Regions from separate parts of the Providencia rettgeri genome, predicted to be linked through region 3. Evidence: predicted binding sites of a transcription regulator. Region 3 holds the regulator's gene; each other region holds the start of a gene.
What was found. The regulator LexA, encoded in region 3, represses DNA repair genes until DNA is damaged. The targets are predictions, from matches to a motif close to TNCTGTATGTACATACAGNA.
Positions count from the first base shown of each region.

Region 1: the regulator LexA is predicted to act here: its motif matches at 2,561-2,580, upstream of sulA (SOS-induced cell division inhibitor SulA).
Region 2: the regulator LexA is predicted to act here: its motif matches at 3,645-3,664, upstream of AB6N04_RS05100 (DinI-like family protein).

Region 1 covers NZ_CP163512.1:2,187,226-2,192,535, forward strand. The annotation lists gene yccS (YccS family putative transporter) at 1-1,632, shown strand, start outside; gene AB6N04_RS10005 (TfoX/Sxy family DNA transformation protein) at 1,750-2,364, opposite strand; gene sulA (SOS-induced cell division inhibitor SulA) at 2,598-3,119, shown strand; gene ompA (porin OmpA) at 3,474-4,559, shown strand; gene matP (macrodomain Ter protein MatP) at 4,728-5,195, opposite strand.
Region 2 covers NZ_CP163512.1:1,132,757-1,138,066, forward strand. The annotation lists gene AB6N04_RS05080 (sensor histidine kinase) at 53-1,414, opposite strand; gene AB6N04_RS05085 (response regulator) at 1,419-2,078, opposite strand; gene AB6N04_RS05090 (hypothetical protein) at 2,250-2,495, shown strand; gene AB6N04_RS05095 (MipA/OmpV family protein) at 2,518-3,309, shown strand; gene AB6N04_RS05100 (DinI-like family protein) at 3,368-3,628, opposite strand; gene AB6N04_RS05105 (GNAT family N-acetyltransferase) at 3,890-4,423, shown strand; gene AB6N04_RS05110 (hypothetical protein) at 4,597-4,725, opposite strand; gene AB6N04_RS05115 (hypothetical protein) at 4,865-5,310, shown strand, end outside.
Region 3 covers NZ_CP163512.1:4,062,647-4,067,956, forward strand. The annotation lists gene ubiA (4-hydroxybenzoate octaprenyltransferase) at 1-797, shown strand, start outside; gene plsB (glycerol-3-phosphate 1-O-acyltransferase PlsB) at 882-3,383, opposite strand; gene AB6N04_RS18610 (diacylglycerol kinase) at 3,510-3,884, shown strand; gene lexA (transcriptional repressor LexA) at 4,020-4,637, shown strand; gene zur (zinc uptake transcriptional repressor Zur) at 4,832-5,310, opposite strand, start outside.

The sequences.
Region 1 (5,310 bases), 1.9 Mb from region 3:
ACTCAGTGCTACCAACAGCTATCCGCTTATTTAGATGCAAAGGCGAGTTTATTTGACCCCGATCTCGAAGATGATTACCAGCAATCTGTCTATGATTTAGCGCTAGTTAACAGTAGCTTAGTTAATACAATGAACCAAGCAAAAAGCGCATTACTCAGTCGTTTAAAAGGTGATCGAGGGCAAAAAGGAACACGAAATACGCTGCATTATTATTTTGTTGCCCAAGATATTCATGAGCGCGCCAGTTCCTCTCACATTCAATATCAGCAGCTTAGTCGTACACTTCGCCATTATGATATTTTATTTCGTTTTCAACGTTTATTAACTATGCAGGCTCGCGCCTGCCAACAAGTCGCTCAGTCCGTGTTATGGCGAAAACCATACCAACACAACCCACGCTTCGAACGCACATTTACCTACCTTGAGAACTCCTTGCAATTGCTCAAGGAACAATCGCCAGCACTGCATGAAATCAAAGCATTACATAATTTGCTGAAGAATTTAAAAGGCATTGATGTTCAGCTTAAAGGATTGAGTCTTGAACAAAGCTCATGGCAACAAAATAATAAGCAAATTGAACAATTATCGGATGAGTCCCTTTCAGGGTTTAGCGATATTGTTTCACGCGTTAAACACCATTTAACACCAAAATCCTCTCTCTTTCGCCATGCTGTACGGATGTCGATTTTACTTTGCACAGGCTATGGTATTATTCAGCTGTTTGACATGGAAAGGGGTTACTGGATTTTACTGACCAGCTTGTTCGTCTGCCAACCTAACTACAGTGCAACCAAGCGGCGTCTAGCACTACGTATCATTGGCACCATTGTCGGTATTCTTATCGGTCTGCCACTGCTTAACCTGATCCCTTCAATCGAAGGGCAACTGACGCTTATCGTTATTTCAGGCTTGTTGTTCTTTATGTTTCGCAACAGCCAATATGCCCAAGCCACACTGTTTATTACCTTATTGGTTTTATTTTGCTTTAACTTACTGGGCGAAGGCTTTGATGTTGCGCTTCCACGTATTATCGACACATTGATCGGCTGTTTTATTGCCTTACTCGCAGTGAGTTTTATTTGGCCGGATTGGAAATTTCGCCAACTCCCTCAAGTGGTACAGAAAACCATGGATAGCAATTGCCGATATTTGGATGCTATTTTATTGCAGTACTCCCAAGGAAAAGACAACGGCCTAGAGTATCGTGTAGCACGGCGTGAGGCACATAATAATGATGCCGAATTCGCCTCGATTGTTTCAAATATGGCATCAGATCCTAAGTCATACCGGATCACTCAGGAACAGGCTTTCCGTTTATTGTGTTTGAACCACACGCTACTGAGTTATATTTCAGCCCTTGGAGCTCATCGTGAGCAAATACAAAATGAGGAAAATTTAGCGTTATTAAGCGATGCTATTTGTTATGTGGAGTCATCATTGCAAATTACCGCGCTCGACCCACATGTCATTGATGAAAAATCAGAAAAATTGCGTGATAGCCTTTTACGCCGCATTGATAGTATTTCAGCAAGTGATGATGAAAAAACGTTGTTAATCATGGAACAAACAAAACTATTACTTGAGCTTATTCCTGAAATTAAAAAAATGATCCGACAAATCAGTTCAGCATAAAAATAGTGATTAGCGGGTATTAGAATCTCAAATAAATTGTTAATACCCGCTTAACCTTCTGTTTTATACAATGTAATAGATTGAATAGATTAACTAAAAACGTTTATTGCAACACTATCACACTGCCGTTAATTCAAAGCTGTTATACCACGCAATAAGTTCCTGCTTAATTGTTTTTGGTAATACCGCACTGTGGCAACCTTCAATCGCAGCCGCTAACCCAATTAATAACTTAATACTTGGTTTATGCCTTCCATGGAGTTTTAGCTTCATAAAACAAGCTTTAGCGCCAACCATACGTAAATCATCAGCATGTAAGATCCCAATCTTCCCTAACGCCCTTTCAACGGACATATTCATATTTGGTAAATCTTTTATTCGGCGAGTAATAACCTGCTTTTGTTGCAGTTCCTCAATGGCAGAGCGGTAAGCTAATTCAATAAACTGAAGCAGTGTCTGCTCGTCATGCCACATTTGCTCAGGTAATTGGTAATAGCGCATTTCCAATGGGATCCCTTTCTTAGTATAAACTAATCTATCAAGCCCCGAGGCTTCAAAGTGGCTTCTGGCCAGCAAACACCCTCGAAGATAGAAATGCCCATCAAGTAATAACCCCACAATTGCGTCATTCACTAACAAACAGTACCCGCCAAAATGGTTTTTACGTTTAAGCTCACCCAACTGGCCTAATAAACGGTACAAATAAAAAATTTTTTCTTCCGATAATAGCATTTGCCTTAACTCCTTTTTGGGTCTGGTTAATTTTCATCCTTGATAAAATTAATTTTATTATCTCTTTCATTACAAGTAATTACCCATAACCAATTCTGAGAGTTTCAATAATAAATGCCAAGAAGAATGCACAGAAAAACAACAAAGTTGCGAAGCGCTTTGAAAAAATAGACTTGATATTGGATGGATATACAGTTACTGTATGTTCATACAGCATTGTAACGAGGTGAATTATGAGCATCTATTCTTGGAACAACACAACAGAACATTCTCTTAATAATTACGCGCAATCTTTCCAATCCGCAGGAGCAACTAATAGCTCTATGCAGCAAGGTATGGTGAGTGAACTTGTCTACGATGAAAAGCACCCTATTATGGATCTCATCTTGTTACCAATGCTCCGCCAGTTTGGCGTTCAATCACGTTGGTTATTATGGCTAAGCCCAAATAAAAAGCTCAGTAAACACTGGTTAGAACAAGCTGGCATTCCAACAGATAAAGTGATGCAGTTAAACCACATGGCGCCCATAACAACTATCGATGCTATGGAAAAAGCGTTAAAAAGTGGAAATTACAGTGTTGTTTTAGGCTGGCTCCCCGAATTAAATGAACAAGATTTTGTCCGTTTACAAGAGGCTGCACAAGTAGGTCATTCTATTGGCTTTATCATGCGCCCACAAAAAACATATAATATTGTAAGTATGCAATCTGGACAGCTAAACAACCTAAAAATTCATTCAACTCACTATCACTAGCCAAGATTAAGAATTTTCTTACTAAATTTAACCTTTGGATATATTTATCCCCAAAGTGAAATGAAAAGCATTGCAGATCAATCAGATAGATAAAAAAAAATCTTAATAACAAATATGCATATCTCTCTGATTTATACACTAAAAAAATACTTTTTTTAACGTTTATTGCTTACTCTACTTGTATCTTTTTAAGTTCGTTGTAGACTTTAGCTTGTTAAGCTTATGGCATTATTTTTTACTTTTATTAATTTTTTGTAGATAATGTCAGCGAAACCTAGCAAGTAAATTGAACCAATGGCGTATAATAAGGCTCATTGAAGCCATGCCAATATTGGATGATAACGAGGCGTAAAAATGAAAAAAACAGCTATCGCAGTAGCAGTGGCAGTAGCCGCTTTTGCAACCGTTGCACAAGCAGCTCCAAAAGATAACACTTGGTATACCGGTGCTAAATTAGGCTGGTCTCACTATGAAGATACTAGCTTCAACCCAGCTAAAGCAGGTGAAGACGGTTGGAATACAGTTGGTAAGACAACTGACCGTGACACATTCGGTGCTGGTGCTTACGCTGGTTACCAATATAACCAATACCTAGGCTTTGAACTGGGCTATGACTGGTTTGGTAAAATGAAATACAAAGGCGCTGGCAACAGCGGTGACCTGAAATCTATGGGTGTTTCATTAACAACCAAATTAAGCTATCCAATCATGGATGACTTAGACGTTTATACTCGTCTGGGTGGTATGGTTTACCGTACAGATGTTAAAGCTAAACAAGATGGTGAGCGTTACAAAGAAAACGACAGTGGCGTTGCACCTGTATACGCACTGGGTCTTGAGTACGCAATCACACCAGAGTGGGCTACTCGTTTAGATTACCAATGGGTTAGCAACTTAGGTGATAAAGACAATATCGGTACTCGTCCAGACAACGGCATGCTGAGTGTTGGTGTTGCTTACCGCTTTGGTCAAGAAGAAGCGCCAGTAGTTGCTCCAGCACCAGTTGTTGAGCCAGCTGCGCCAGTTGTTGAAAACAAACGTTTCACACTGCGTTCAGACGTTCTGTTTAACTTCAACAAAGCGTCTCTGAAACCAGAAGGTCAGCAAGCTCTGAATGAACTGTATAACGAACTGAGCAGCATCGACCCAACTCAAGGTCGCGTACTGGTAGTTGGTTTCACAGACCGTATCGGTTCACAAAACTACAACCTGCCACTGTCACAAAAACGTGCTCAGTCAGTTGTTGATTACTTAGTTGCTAAAGGCGTTCCAGCATCTGCTATCTCAGCAGAAGGTCGCGGTAAAGAAGATCCAGTAACTGGCAACAAATGTGACGCTGTTAAAGGCCGTGCTGCTCTGATCGAGTGCTTAGCGCCAGACCGTCGCGTTGAAATCGAAATTCAAGGTACAACTGAAGTTGTTACTCAACCAGGCGCTTAATTCTAAGTCCTAGTTTGAATTTTGAACTAAATACAAAAAACCCCAATTGATTACAATTGGGGTTTTTTTAACTTAATGCGATGAGTATTATTAGTTAACTCTGGCTCTAATGAGTGACTAGCTGTTCGATTTTCTTGACTCGCTAGGAACGCCCCCTAACATTCCCCACTACTCATCTCGACTTTTCGTCACCCCAAGTATTGCTTGCAGGTCGTGTTTCAGCGTACTCATTTGACTTTCATATTTATCTTTATGCTCAGCATCTTCAATCAGTTGAATAATCGTTTCAGATAATGTTTTATTCCGTTTTACCGCTAAATTGGATAAACGCTGCCAAACTGAAAAATTCAAGTCTATTGATTTTTTTCGCGTGTGTGGATGCTCGGCATTAAAATGACGTTTACGCCTAGCACGGATACTCTGCTTCATTCGGTTATCAAGATCAGGATTCATATGAGATGCAATCCATTTAAGCACCTCACTAGGCCTATTTTCTGTTTTTAACAGCAATTCGATCGCTTCTTTTTCTGCGCTTCTTTCGATATAACGGGTTATCGCCTCGCCAGCACGTGCTTTATTCACGAGATATTCCCATTTCCAGCCACATTCAAGATTTTCAAGCTGCTGATATTTCATAATTTTTCCTGAAGAAAATCGAACCTATCTTTATATTAGCAATATTATAAACAAAATGCTCAGACAGACATTCGATTTAATTAAATATTCGTTTTTCACTAAAGAAATTAACCGT
Region 2 (5,310 bases), 1.4 Mb from region 3:
ATTCTAACTACAAACTAGCGACAATGCTGTTAACTCAATTACAGAATTCGATTTAGGGTAAATCAATAATGAAACCAATCCCTTGATTATCTAACCCATCAGTAACTCTAATTACAGCACCAATTTTCGTGGCTAAATTATGGGCGATAGATAAGCCTAATCCGCTGCCTGTTTCCATTGTGCCCGGGACTCGGTAAAAGCGAGAGAAAATGAGCTGACGGCTTTGTTCTGGAATACCTCGTCCATTGTCTTGCAATGAGATGGTCGCGCCAAAGGGGGTTAAGTCTTTAATTGAAACTTTAATTCTTCCCTTTTCAGGACAATATTTAATCGCATTTTCAATTAAATTAGTAAAAATATTGGTCAGGGCTAGCTTATCTGTCACTATATAGAAAGAATCTGGACTTTGAAGTTCAACATCAATATTTTTGTTAATGGCATAAGGAATATGGGAAGAAATAATCGTACTGATTAAGGCCGGTAAATCGATTTGTTCTTTATTTAATGAGAAATCTTCGGCTTCTAAACGCGCTAAATCAATCAGTTGGTGGGATAAAGAGGCAGCACGGTTTAGTGTTTCTTGCATATCATTGATAATTTCTTCTTTTTCTTTTGGGTTATCGATTTGCATTAATAAATGCAATTGGGCGATAACAGCAGCAATAGGCGTACGTAGTTCATGAGCAGCATCTGCCATAAAGCGTTTTTCTCGCTGATTAGCGGCATCGACACGAGCCATCAAACTATTGATCGCGTTAATAATGGGGCGAATTTCTTTATATTGTTCTTTAACTTCAATAGGTGTTAAATTGCCGGGTTGGCGACTGGAGATAAGCTTTGCAGCTTGCCTTAATGGCCTTAAACTAAAATAGGCAGTAATTAAGATAGCCAGTAGCATTATCCCTAAAATAAAAGCCAGTGGGATAGCAGTACCTTCTGCAGGGGTTCCTAATAGTGATTTTCTGTCACTATAGGATTCTGCGATGACAAGTTCGAATGTATTTGTGTTATCCCAAGCGGATGTAAAATGCCAGTCTTGATATAATCTAGTTAATTCTGAAACGGATTTTAATGAAGGAACATTTAACTTTTCACTATTACGATAAAATACGTTGCCTTCTCGGTCTCTGACTACCATAAAAGGGCGGTAGGTTATTTCATCACCATTCTCCATTGCATCTGCATAGAGTTTTTGCAGGTTATCTGCAATTTCGTTGACATATTCAGGGTGTTCGGAAACAACGCTTAATGTCTTGGCAAACCCTTGGGTAATGATCTCTTGCTGTTTATTCAATTCCTCATGAATTGACGGCCAATAGAAAAATTGAAGCCACCCTACTAATATTAGCCATAGAAAAATGACAGAGCTAATTTGTAAGCCGAAGGTATAAATAAAAAATGATTTAACTTTCACTTGGCTAAGCTTCTTTTTTTAATAAATAACCGATACCACGGATAGTAATAATACGATCTTTACCTATCTTGCGGCGCAAATTATGGATATGGACTTCTAAAGAGTTGCTTTCCACATCATCAATACCAAAGAGTCGCTGCTCTAAATCTGTTTTTCGGACAACATTATCCGCGTTCTTAATTAACTCATACAACAATAAATACTCTTTTCCAGAAAGCAGAAGGAGTTGATCATTGAGTGTGACTTGATGATTTAACGGATTTAATTGTAAATTACCTAACTGCCAAATCTCCGATGAAAATCCAGCCATTCTCCGGCTTACAGCTTTAACGCGAGAAATAAGTTCTGGCATTGCAAAGGGCTTAGTTAAAAAATCATCCGCGCCTGAGTCTAAGCTAGAAACCAAATTATCCATTTGATTTCGTGCAGTTAATATAATAATCGGAATTGATTCTCCAGATTGTCGCCATGCAATTAACTCATCATGACCATCACCATCAGGTAACCCTAAATCTAATAGCATTAAATCAAAATTGCGAGAAGCGAGCTGCGATTTAGCATCTGCGAGTAATCGCACCCAACATGGATTAAAACCTGCCAATTCAAGGCCACGGCAAAGTGCTTTCCCCAGTTGGAGATCATCTTCTACTAATAGGATATTCATATTATCACCTCTGGCAGCCAGTATAAGCAGCCAATGGGGAGCAGACAATATCTAGTCATCTCAAGTTCAGTTTAGATTTAAGTTTATCTTAAGGTTGGTTTAACCCAGTTTTAAGGTACAAAAATATAGACTGATTATTATTCTTGCATCTTACTAAGAATAAGAGCACTGATGATGAAACAAGCTTTTTATGAAGTACCAATATTTATTGTCGTTATTCTCATCGCTTTGATAATGATGGGAAAAGATTTCAATAAAACATCAAGTATTCATTTCTCAGGTATTTCTATTAATGAAATATCAACTTGTACTGATGTTAACAAGTGTATTTCACAAGCACGGCTTTCAGATGAAAGAAAAAACAAATTAAGCCCACTAAAAGAAATTAAAACCTTTTTAAGGCAAAAAATTTATTAATCAAGACGAGTGTAAATAGAAAATGAAAAAAATTGTAGCATTAATGATTAGTATTTTGCCATATAGCAGTGTTCTTGCAGGGGAAAGTACATTTGTTGTCGGCGCTGGGGGAAATATAGCACCCGTTTATGAAGGTTCAAAAAAATACCAGTTTGGACCAAACTTAGAGGCAGCCTATACTTATCTTTCTGATGATTACGGTGTATTTAGTCTCGGGATTGAAGGAGCTGCATGGGGAATAGGTTTAACCGATAATCTCAGTTTTGTCAGTTCATTGGGTTACGATTATGGTCGTGATGAAAAAATTGGTCTGCTTGGCCATAAAAATAGCGATCTAAAGGGGATGGGAGACTTAGATGGTTCCTTGCTAGTGGGTGCTGGGCTATATTATACATTAAGTGATTACGAGTTTTACCTGATGAGTGATATCGCCACAAAAAATCGGCATTATGGTGGTCGCCACATAGGTCGAGCTGTCACTGTCGAATTAGGTCTGAACACAAACTACAAAATCAATGACTCATGGGAAATGGAATATAATTTAGCAACCGTTTGGGGAAACAAAGCCTATAATCAAGCCTATTTTGGCGTTTCCAGACAGCAAGCTAGCAAATCTAAGTTTGCAGAATATGATGCGGGTAGTGGTTTTAAAGATGTTCATGGTTCAGCGATTCTAAATTATAAAGTCGATAGTAATCTCACATTATATACAGGTATTGCCGCGTATTATTTAATTGGCGATGCCGGTAAGAGCTCGTTAACAGAACAAAAATTAGGTTTTGTAGGACTAACCGGTTTTCGTTACGAGTTTTAATTTTAATAACATAAAGGAATGTTTCATTTACCTCTAACATTCCTTTTGCCCATAAAATTTACTCAGCGGTATTTTCTTCAGGGATCCACCCGTCATCTAACCAAATTTCTTCTAATATTTCTTCTATGCGAATTTTATCTTCAGACATCTTTGTGCCTGAAATATTCACACGTTGCTGAGAGCTAAAGCCTACACGAGTTACCATGTCAGGATACTGATTTTTTAGCTTACGTATAATTTCAGATTCAAGAGCATGTAAAACGTTTGTGCTTGGTTTTTGTGGGGCGTTTTTATCAAACAAAACTTCAATCCGTAACATAATAGCCTCGACTAAACACTGTGTTAATATACAGTATTTTTAGATATATATAGCAAAAAAGTCAAGATGAATATAACAATTTTTTTTAGATAAGTTGAATTCGCGCCCATATCTTGAGGGATTTGAAATAATGAACAATCAAAACAATAAATTATGGTATTTGAGTGATAAAGCCACAATGGATAAAATGATTGTCAGATTTTTTAAAATCCGTATTCTAAAAATGCAATTGTCTACACATAACGATGAGTATAAGGCTAAATGTTACAATCAATCAGAATTTCTAGGGAAAATATAAACGAGAACAATGTTGTTAATCATCTTTATGATAAGGCATTTCCACTTTATGAACAGAGAAGTTACCAAGGTCGTGAGTCAATTTTAAGCCATGAGGATTATTATCTATATTATTTTACAGATAATAACGCGTTTGTTGGTTTTATTGGCAGTTGGAAAATAAATGACTATTTTTACATTGAACATCTCGCCATTTCTGATCTTCTTAGAGGACAAGGTTATGGACAAAAAATATTAAAGCAATTTTGTCATGATGTAGGCCAAGTTATCCTAGAAATTGACCCTGTTATTGATGAAGTGAGCAGGAAGCGACTCTCTTTTTACCAGCACTGCGGTTTCCAACAAAATGAATATGCACATGCACACCCAAGCTACTACCCTGAAAATAAGCCCCATGAACTAAAGGTGTTAAGCTATCCGCGGGCAATAGATAAACAGACTTATCAGCGATTTAATCAAATGTTGCAAACAGTCGTGATGGATAAAACATTATTATAAATTTGACGATTAGGTAATTTAAATCAGCGATATAGCAGTAGATAAGCTTTGGAACTGTATCATCTAAATTTTCAAATTAGCGTAGTTATATGTATTAGATATCTAACTGGTTGATTAATTAAGATATAAAAATGCCCTTTGCAGGGATAACCTGAAAGGGCAGTTATTTAATATTACATAGCATACATAAGTCCTATCTGCTTGTCTTCAACCTCGATACTGATTTTATCACTATCAGGCATGTCGATAGTCGCCAAAGAGATGAAAAAAGCAATGACAATGATGGTATATACGAGAAACATACAAACCTCCCGTAATGCTTGGCGTTAACTATACTGCATGTAAGCGAGTCTACTCTCTGCTCTCTTTAAGAGTAAATGAGTTTTTAAAATTTGGAAATAGTGAGGATAGGTTTTTTTGAAAATTTTTTAGTTAGAAATATTGCTAGGAATAAATCTAATATATAAAAAAAACCAACCTGTTACGGTTGGTTTTTCTAAGGAATTAGAAAAAGGCAAACCTCACCCATTTGATGGACGTATTGTTGAACCAGATGAAGATGGGGACATTGTTCTATACACAATTTATCGTAAGCATGATTTACCTCAAAACATTCAATATGAGCGATTCAAGCTTTATCCTGAGTTTTTACGTGAAGCAACAGAAGATGAAGAGTCAATACCCGGATTTGATGGAAAAGTTGAATTAACACCAGGGGAGCCTTGTGATATCCCTCGTGGACACTGGGTCGACGTTCGTGTAAACATGCCGTCCAACTCTATCTACAATCTCAAGCAAGCTGAAGCTGAGAGACTCGCTAAGATAGAAGCAGAGCGATTAGCGCAAGAAGAAGCTAAACGTGCAGCAGAGGAAGCGGAAAGGGCAGA
Region 3 (5,310 bases):
GCTCATTGTTATTACTGTGGCCGACGTATTGGGCACTATGGATAGCTGCTCAAAGCACGCCCAATTTGCACATTTTGATTGTGTTTACTGCGGGTGTGTTCTTCATGCGGGCCGCAGGTTGCGTGATTAATGATTTCGCGGATCGTCATTTTGATGGCCATGTGGAACGTACTAAACATCGCCCATTGCCCAGCGGGGATGTGACAGAAAAAGAAGCCAAAATTTTGTTTGCTAGCTTAGTAGGTGTGTCCTTTTTGCTAGTGTTAACACTCAATTCGATGACAATTTGGTTGTCTATTGCGGGGCTTGCCTTAGCATGGATCTATCCTTTTGTTAAAAGAGTCAGCCACTTGCCCCAAGTTGTGCTGGGTGCCGCATTTGGTTGGTCGATTCCGATGTCCTTCTCCGCAGTTGGCGAAACTTTACCGCTAGTGTGTTGGGTTTTATTTCTTGTGAATATTATTTGGTCTGTGATTTACGATACACAATATGCCATGGTTGACCGTGATGATGATTTAAAAATTGGCGTGAAATCGACAGCTATTTTGTTCGGCCAATATGACAAATTAATTATTGGGTTACTACAATTACTGATGGTGGGGCTGCTGGTGGTCGTGGGCTCTTTAGCGGGCTTAGGAACGATTTATTATCTTTCTTTGGCGCTTGTCTTCGGGTTATTTGTTTATCAACAACAATTAATGGTGAACCGCGAACGCGCTCCTTGTTTTAAAGCCTTTATGAATAATAATTTCGTGGGCTTAATTTTGTTTATTGGCATCATGGTAAGCTATTTGTAGTTTGGGAATAATTTCAATCAGCCAACAAAAAAGGTAATGTTGAAAAACATTACCTTTTTGCTTTATAGGATTACAGAAACCAGTTTAGTCCTTCTCTGGTTCTGTCACTGGAGTAGTCTCAAGAGACGTTGCTGCTTTTTTCTCTTCTGAAAACTCATCATCTTGGCTAACGCTTTCAATCGTCAAACGAATTTCCGGGGACATTAAGCGCGCAAGAACAGCATACAGTTTCTTGGCGTTAGTGGTGAAAATATCGTTTTCAGTGTTATCGATATAGCCTTCTTCTCTTAATGTTTCAACCAGAGTTGAGAATACCGCTTTATCAAAGAACTCTGGGGCATTAATACCGTGCAGCACCGAAAGACGCTGCGCAAGAATGCGGCTTTGTTTCTCCAACGTATTACGGCTTATTTCAGGGCTGGCATTAAGTAATGACAGCGTGATAGCGTAGCGTTGAAGTGTTTCACGGACACCTGCCGCCAACAACTGTAACGGACGAATGCGGCGTGGATTTAACACCACCATTTCATCGTCTTTTAAGCAGATAAGTTTTTGATTATTCAGTTCATCAATCAGAGTATCTACGGTTTCTCGCAATTGTTCATCGTTATAACGCATAAACAGCTCTGCTTTTAAGAAAGGGTAGATTTGACTGACTTGGTAGTGAATTTCTTGGCGGCCGATACGCTCATGGTGCAGTACAATACTGCTTATCAGTGAAGGTAATACCAGTAAGTGGTGGATATTATTACGGTAGTAGGTCATTAAGACGGCATTTTCACGAGGAAGAATGATGATATCCCCCATGCTGTCTTTTTCTACCTCGAATTTATCCATTTGTAGCGCATGTTCGAGTAGCTCTTCAGCCGTTTTATTTGGCGTCGTCGCATCTTCGGTATACGGCACATTACGTAATAATTGCAGATAGCATTCCACTTGTTCAACTAACTGCTCACGGGTTAATGAACGTTGACGCGATGCCAGTAGAGCCGTTGCGCACAAGTTTATGGCATTTGCGGCGGCAGCGTTATTGATGTTCACCATGATATTGTCTGCCAACGAACTCACTGTAGGATTTAACCAAGTTGGGCGCTGTGGCTCAATAGGATCAATTGAATCACGCCAATCAGGTACACGCTGGTTAAGATAATGAGAAAGAGAAATGGGCTGACCAAAGTTCACATACCCTTGGCCTAAGTTACGCAGTTTGCGTAACCCGCGGATCATAGAAAATAAGCCTTCTTTCTCTTTTTCTGCACCGCGCAACTCTTTGGCGTAAGTTCCCACTTCCATCACGTGTTCATAGCCAATATAAATAGGCACAATAGTAATAGGGCGTGAGTCACCGCGCAGCATGGCTTGCAGTGTCATTGATAGCGTTCCGGTTTTTGGCTGCAATAAACGACCTGTTCGGGAACGACCTCCTTCAACGAAATACTCTATAGAGTAACCGCGAGCAAACAACTCACTTAAATATTCCCGAAAAACCGTGGAATAGAGTTTGTTGCCTTTAAAGGTACGGCGGATAAAGAATGCGCCAAGGCGGCGAAAAATCGGGCCGGCGGGCCAGAAATTCAAGTTGATCCCTGCGGCGATGTGTGGTGGAACTAAGCCTTGGTGGTAAAGAACATAGGATAGCAGTAAGTAGTCCATGTGGCTGCGATGGGAAGGCACATACACAATTTCGTGACCATCTTGCGCTAACTGGCGAACTCGCTCAGCATGTTGCACGTTAATGCCTTGGTAGAGGCGGTTCCACGTCCAACTGAGTACGCGGTCAGTTAAACGCACGGCTTCATAAGAGAAGTTTGCCGCAATTTCTTCCATCATACTCACCGCATTTTGCTGCGCTTTTTTCAATGGAATTTTTTTACTGCGCGCTTCGTCTTCCACGGCTTTTTCAATCGCTTTTGAGGTTAGTAGCTTATTGAATAATTCATAACGTGCAGGTAGTTTCGGACCGACCGCAGCAAGGCGTTGGCGGGAATAGTGAATACGGGCGACACGGGCTAATTTATTGGCAATTATGGTATCTGTACCGTGGTCCTGAGCCATTTTCCCAATAGAAACGGGAGGAGAGAGGCGCACAAAGCTATCACGACCTAACCATAAAATCGCAAAGAACTTTTGCACGCCATTTAGTAGCCTCAACGGTGGGGCAGGGGTATGCCCTTCACGACCAGGAGAGCGGCCAAACATTACCGATGCAGGTAGCATTTGAATATCAAGATTTGGATTGTTTTTGTGCAAATCTAAATATGCATGGAATGTTTTGACGGAATCTTTACGTGGATCGGGTGAGTAATAGCGAAATACGCGTGGACCATCATCGATAAACACATAAGCAGGAAGCTTGGTGCCATTGATGTCGTTATCAACCAAAGGATCAGGCAGGCCGATAGCCAAGCATTGATGCCGCAGCGTTAGAAGGTCGGACTTAGAGTGATAAGGCAATACATACAGTGTAGGCCTATTGGTATCAAGCTGTAGCTCTGTAATGGGGTCCGATGGAATTAGTTTACTTTTTACCAATAATTTAAGTGGTAAATTCAACGTGTTGTAATATATTTTACGCCATAGTGACATAAATGATTATAGCCTCTTGTTAACAATGCTGCGCAATCATACCAGAAATCCACTGGCAGATCTGTTACTGACAATTCACTTTGACCGTAAAAATCGATTATTGTTTGTATTTTTTAAGGAATAAATATGGCAAGTCAAACTAAGGGCTTTACCCGTGTGATTAAAGCAGCGGGATACTCCCTTAAAGGGCTAAAAGCGGCTTGGGTAAATGAAGCGGCATTTCGTCAAGAATCCGTTGCTGCTGTGATTGCGATTATTATCGCATTTTTCTTAGATATCAGTTATGTGGATAGGATATTACTGATCAGTTCAGTGGTGCTGGTGGCTATCGTTGAGTTATTAAATAGCGCTATCGAAGCCGTTGTTGACCGCATTGGCAGTGAATATCATGAACTTTCAGGACGTGCGAAAGATATTGGCTCTGCCGCTGTGTTTGTCAGTATTGGTTTGGCACTATTTATTTGGCTATTGGTTTTATGGCAGCGTTATTTTGCTGGCTAGTTAATAAAGGTTGTTTAGAGCTGAGAAAAAAGTCAATTGATAACAAATACCTAAATTCAGCAATTTAACTGTTCCAAATCTTCATTTACCTGTATATACTCACAGTCTGACTGTATAAACAAACAGGGGAACGGAATGAAAGCACTGACAGCTCGACAACAGCAGGTTTATGATCTGGTGCGTGAACACATTTCGCAAACGGGTATGCCTCCTACACGTGCTGAAATAGCAACAAGCCTTGGTTTTCGTTCGCCTAATGCGGCAGAAGAACATTTAAAAGCCCTGGCTCGCAAGGGTGTAATTGAAATTGTTTCTGGGGCATCACGGGGTATCCGCTTGCTTCTTGAAGAAGAAGCTGACGATCAAGGGTTGCCTTTGATTGGGCGTGTTGCCGCTGGCGAACCTTTATTAGCGCAAGAACATATTGAAAGTCACTACCAAGTGGATCCTGAACTTTTCAGGCCTCATGCGGACTTTTTATTACGTGTGAATGGTATGTCGATGAAAGACATCGGTATTATGGATGGTGACCTATTAGCGGTTCATAAAACACAAAGTGCGCACAATGGCCAAGTGATTGTTGCGCGCATTGATGATGAAGTAACTGTGAAACGTTTTAGGCAGCAAGGTAACCGTGTTGAGTTAATTGCTGAGAATCCTGACTTTGCGCCGATTATTGTCGATTTACGCGAACAAAGCTTCACTATTGAAGGTTTAGCAGTAGGTGTGATCCGCAATAGTGACTGGTATTAATTCTTAGGTTATCAAACGAGTTGCGTATGGTAGCTTGTTAGATGGCTCACTGATTGCCGGCAGATTTCAAATTGATGTGTAGAGATCTGCCTGCTTTATTTGCTTCCTTTCTTATCTATCCTTTCTTTATATCTCTCTTTGAACATTCGTTTCTTATATATAAGCAACGTGGTGAATTTTACTACGTCCAATTGCTACTTTTTCTTTGCAACGATGGGTTGTGCATGATCATGACTGCAATGTGCGTGATCTTGGCAGCTATCAATTTCATCACAGCTTTTACATAGACCATGGTTTTCAACCACAGTATGGCGCAATCGGAACTGGTTGGTTTCCGCAAGGCTGATAATAGCGGCTTCTATTGTTGCGCAATCACTTTCTGTCACACTGCCGCAGTGATCACAGATAAGCATGACAGAAATATGGCTAGGGTTATCAAAATGGTGGCATACGACGTAGCTATTGGTTGACTCTATTTTATGAATAAAGCCTTGCTCCATTAAAAACTCAAGCCCACGGTATACGGTAGGGGGCTTTGCTTGCGGCTCAACTTCGCGCAGCAAGTCTAATAAGTCATAAGCACTGATTGCCCCGTGTTGCTTGGCAATTAAGCGTAATACAGTTTCCCGTTGGGGAGTCAGCCTAACACCTCTTGATTGGCAGATACGTTCTG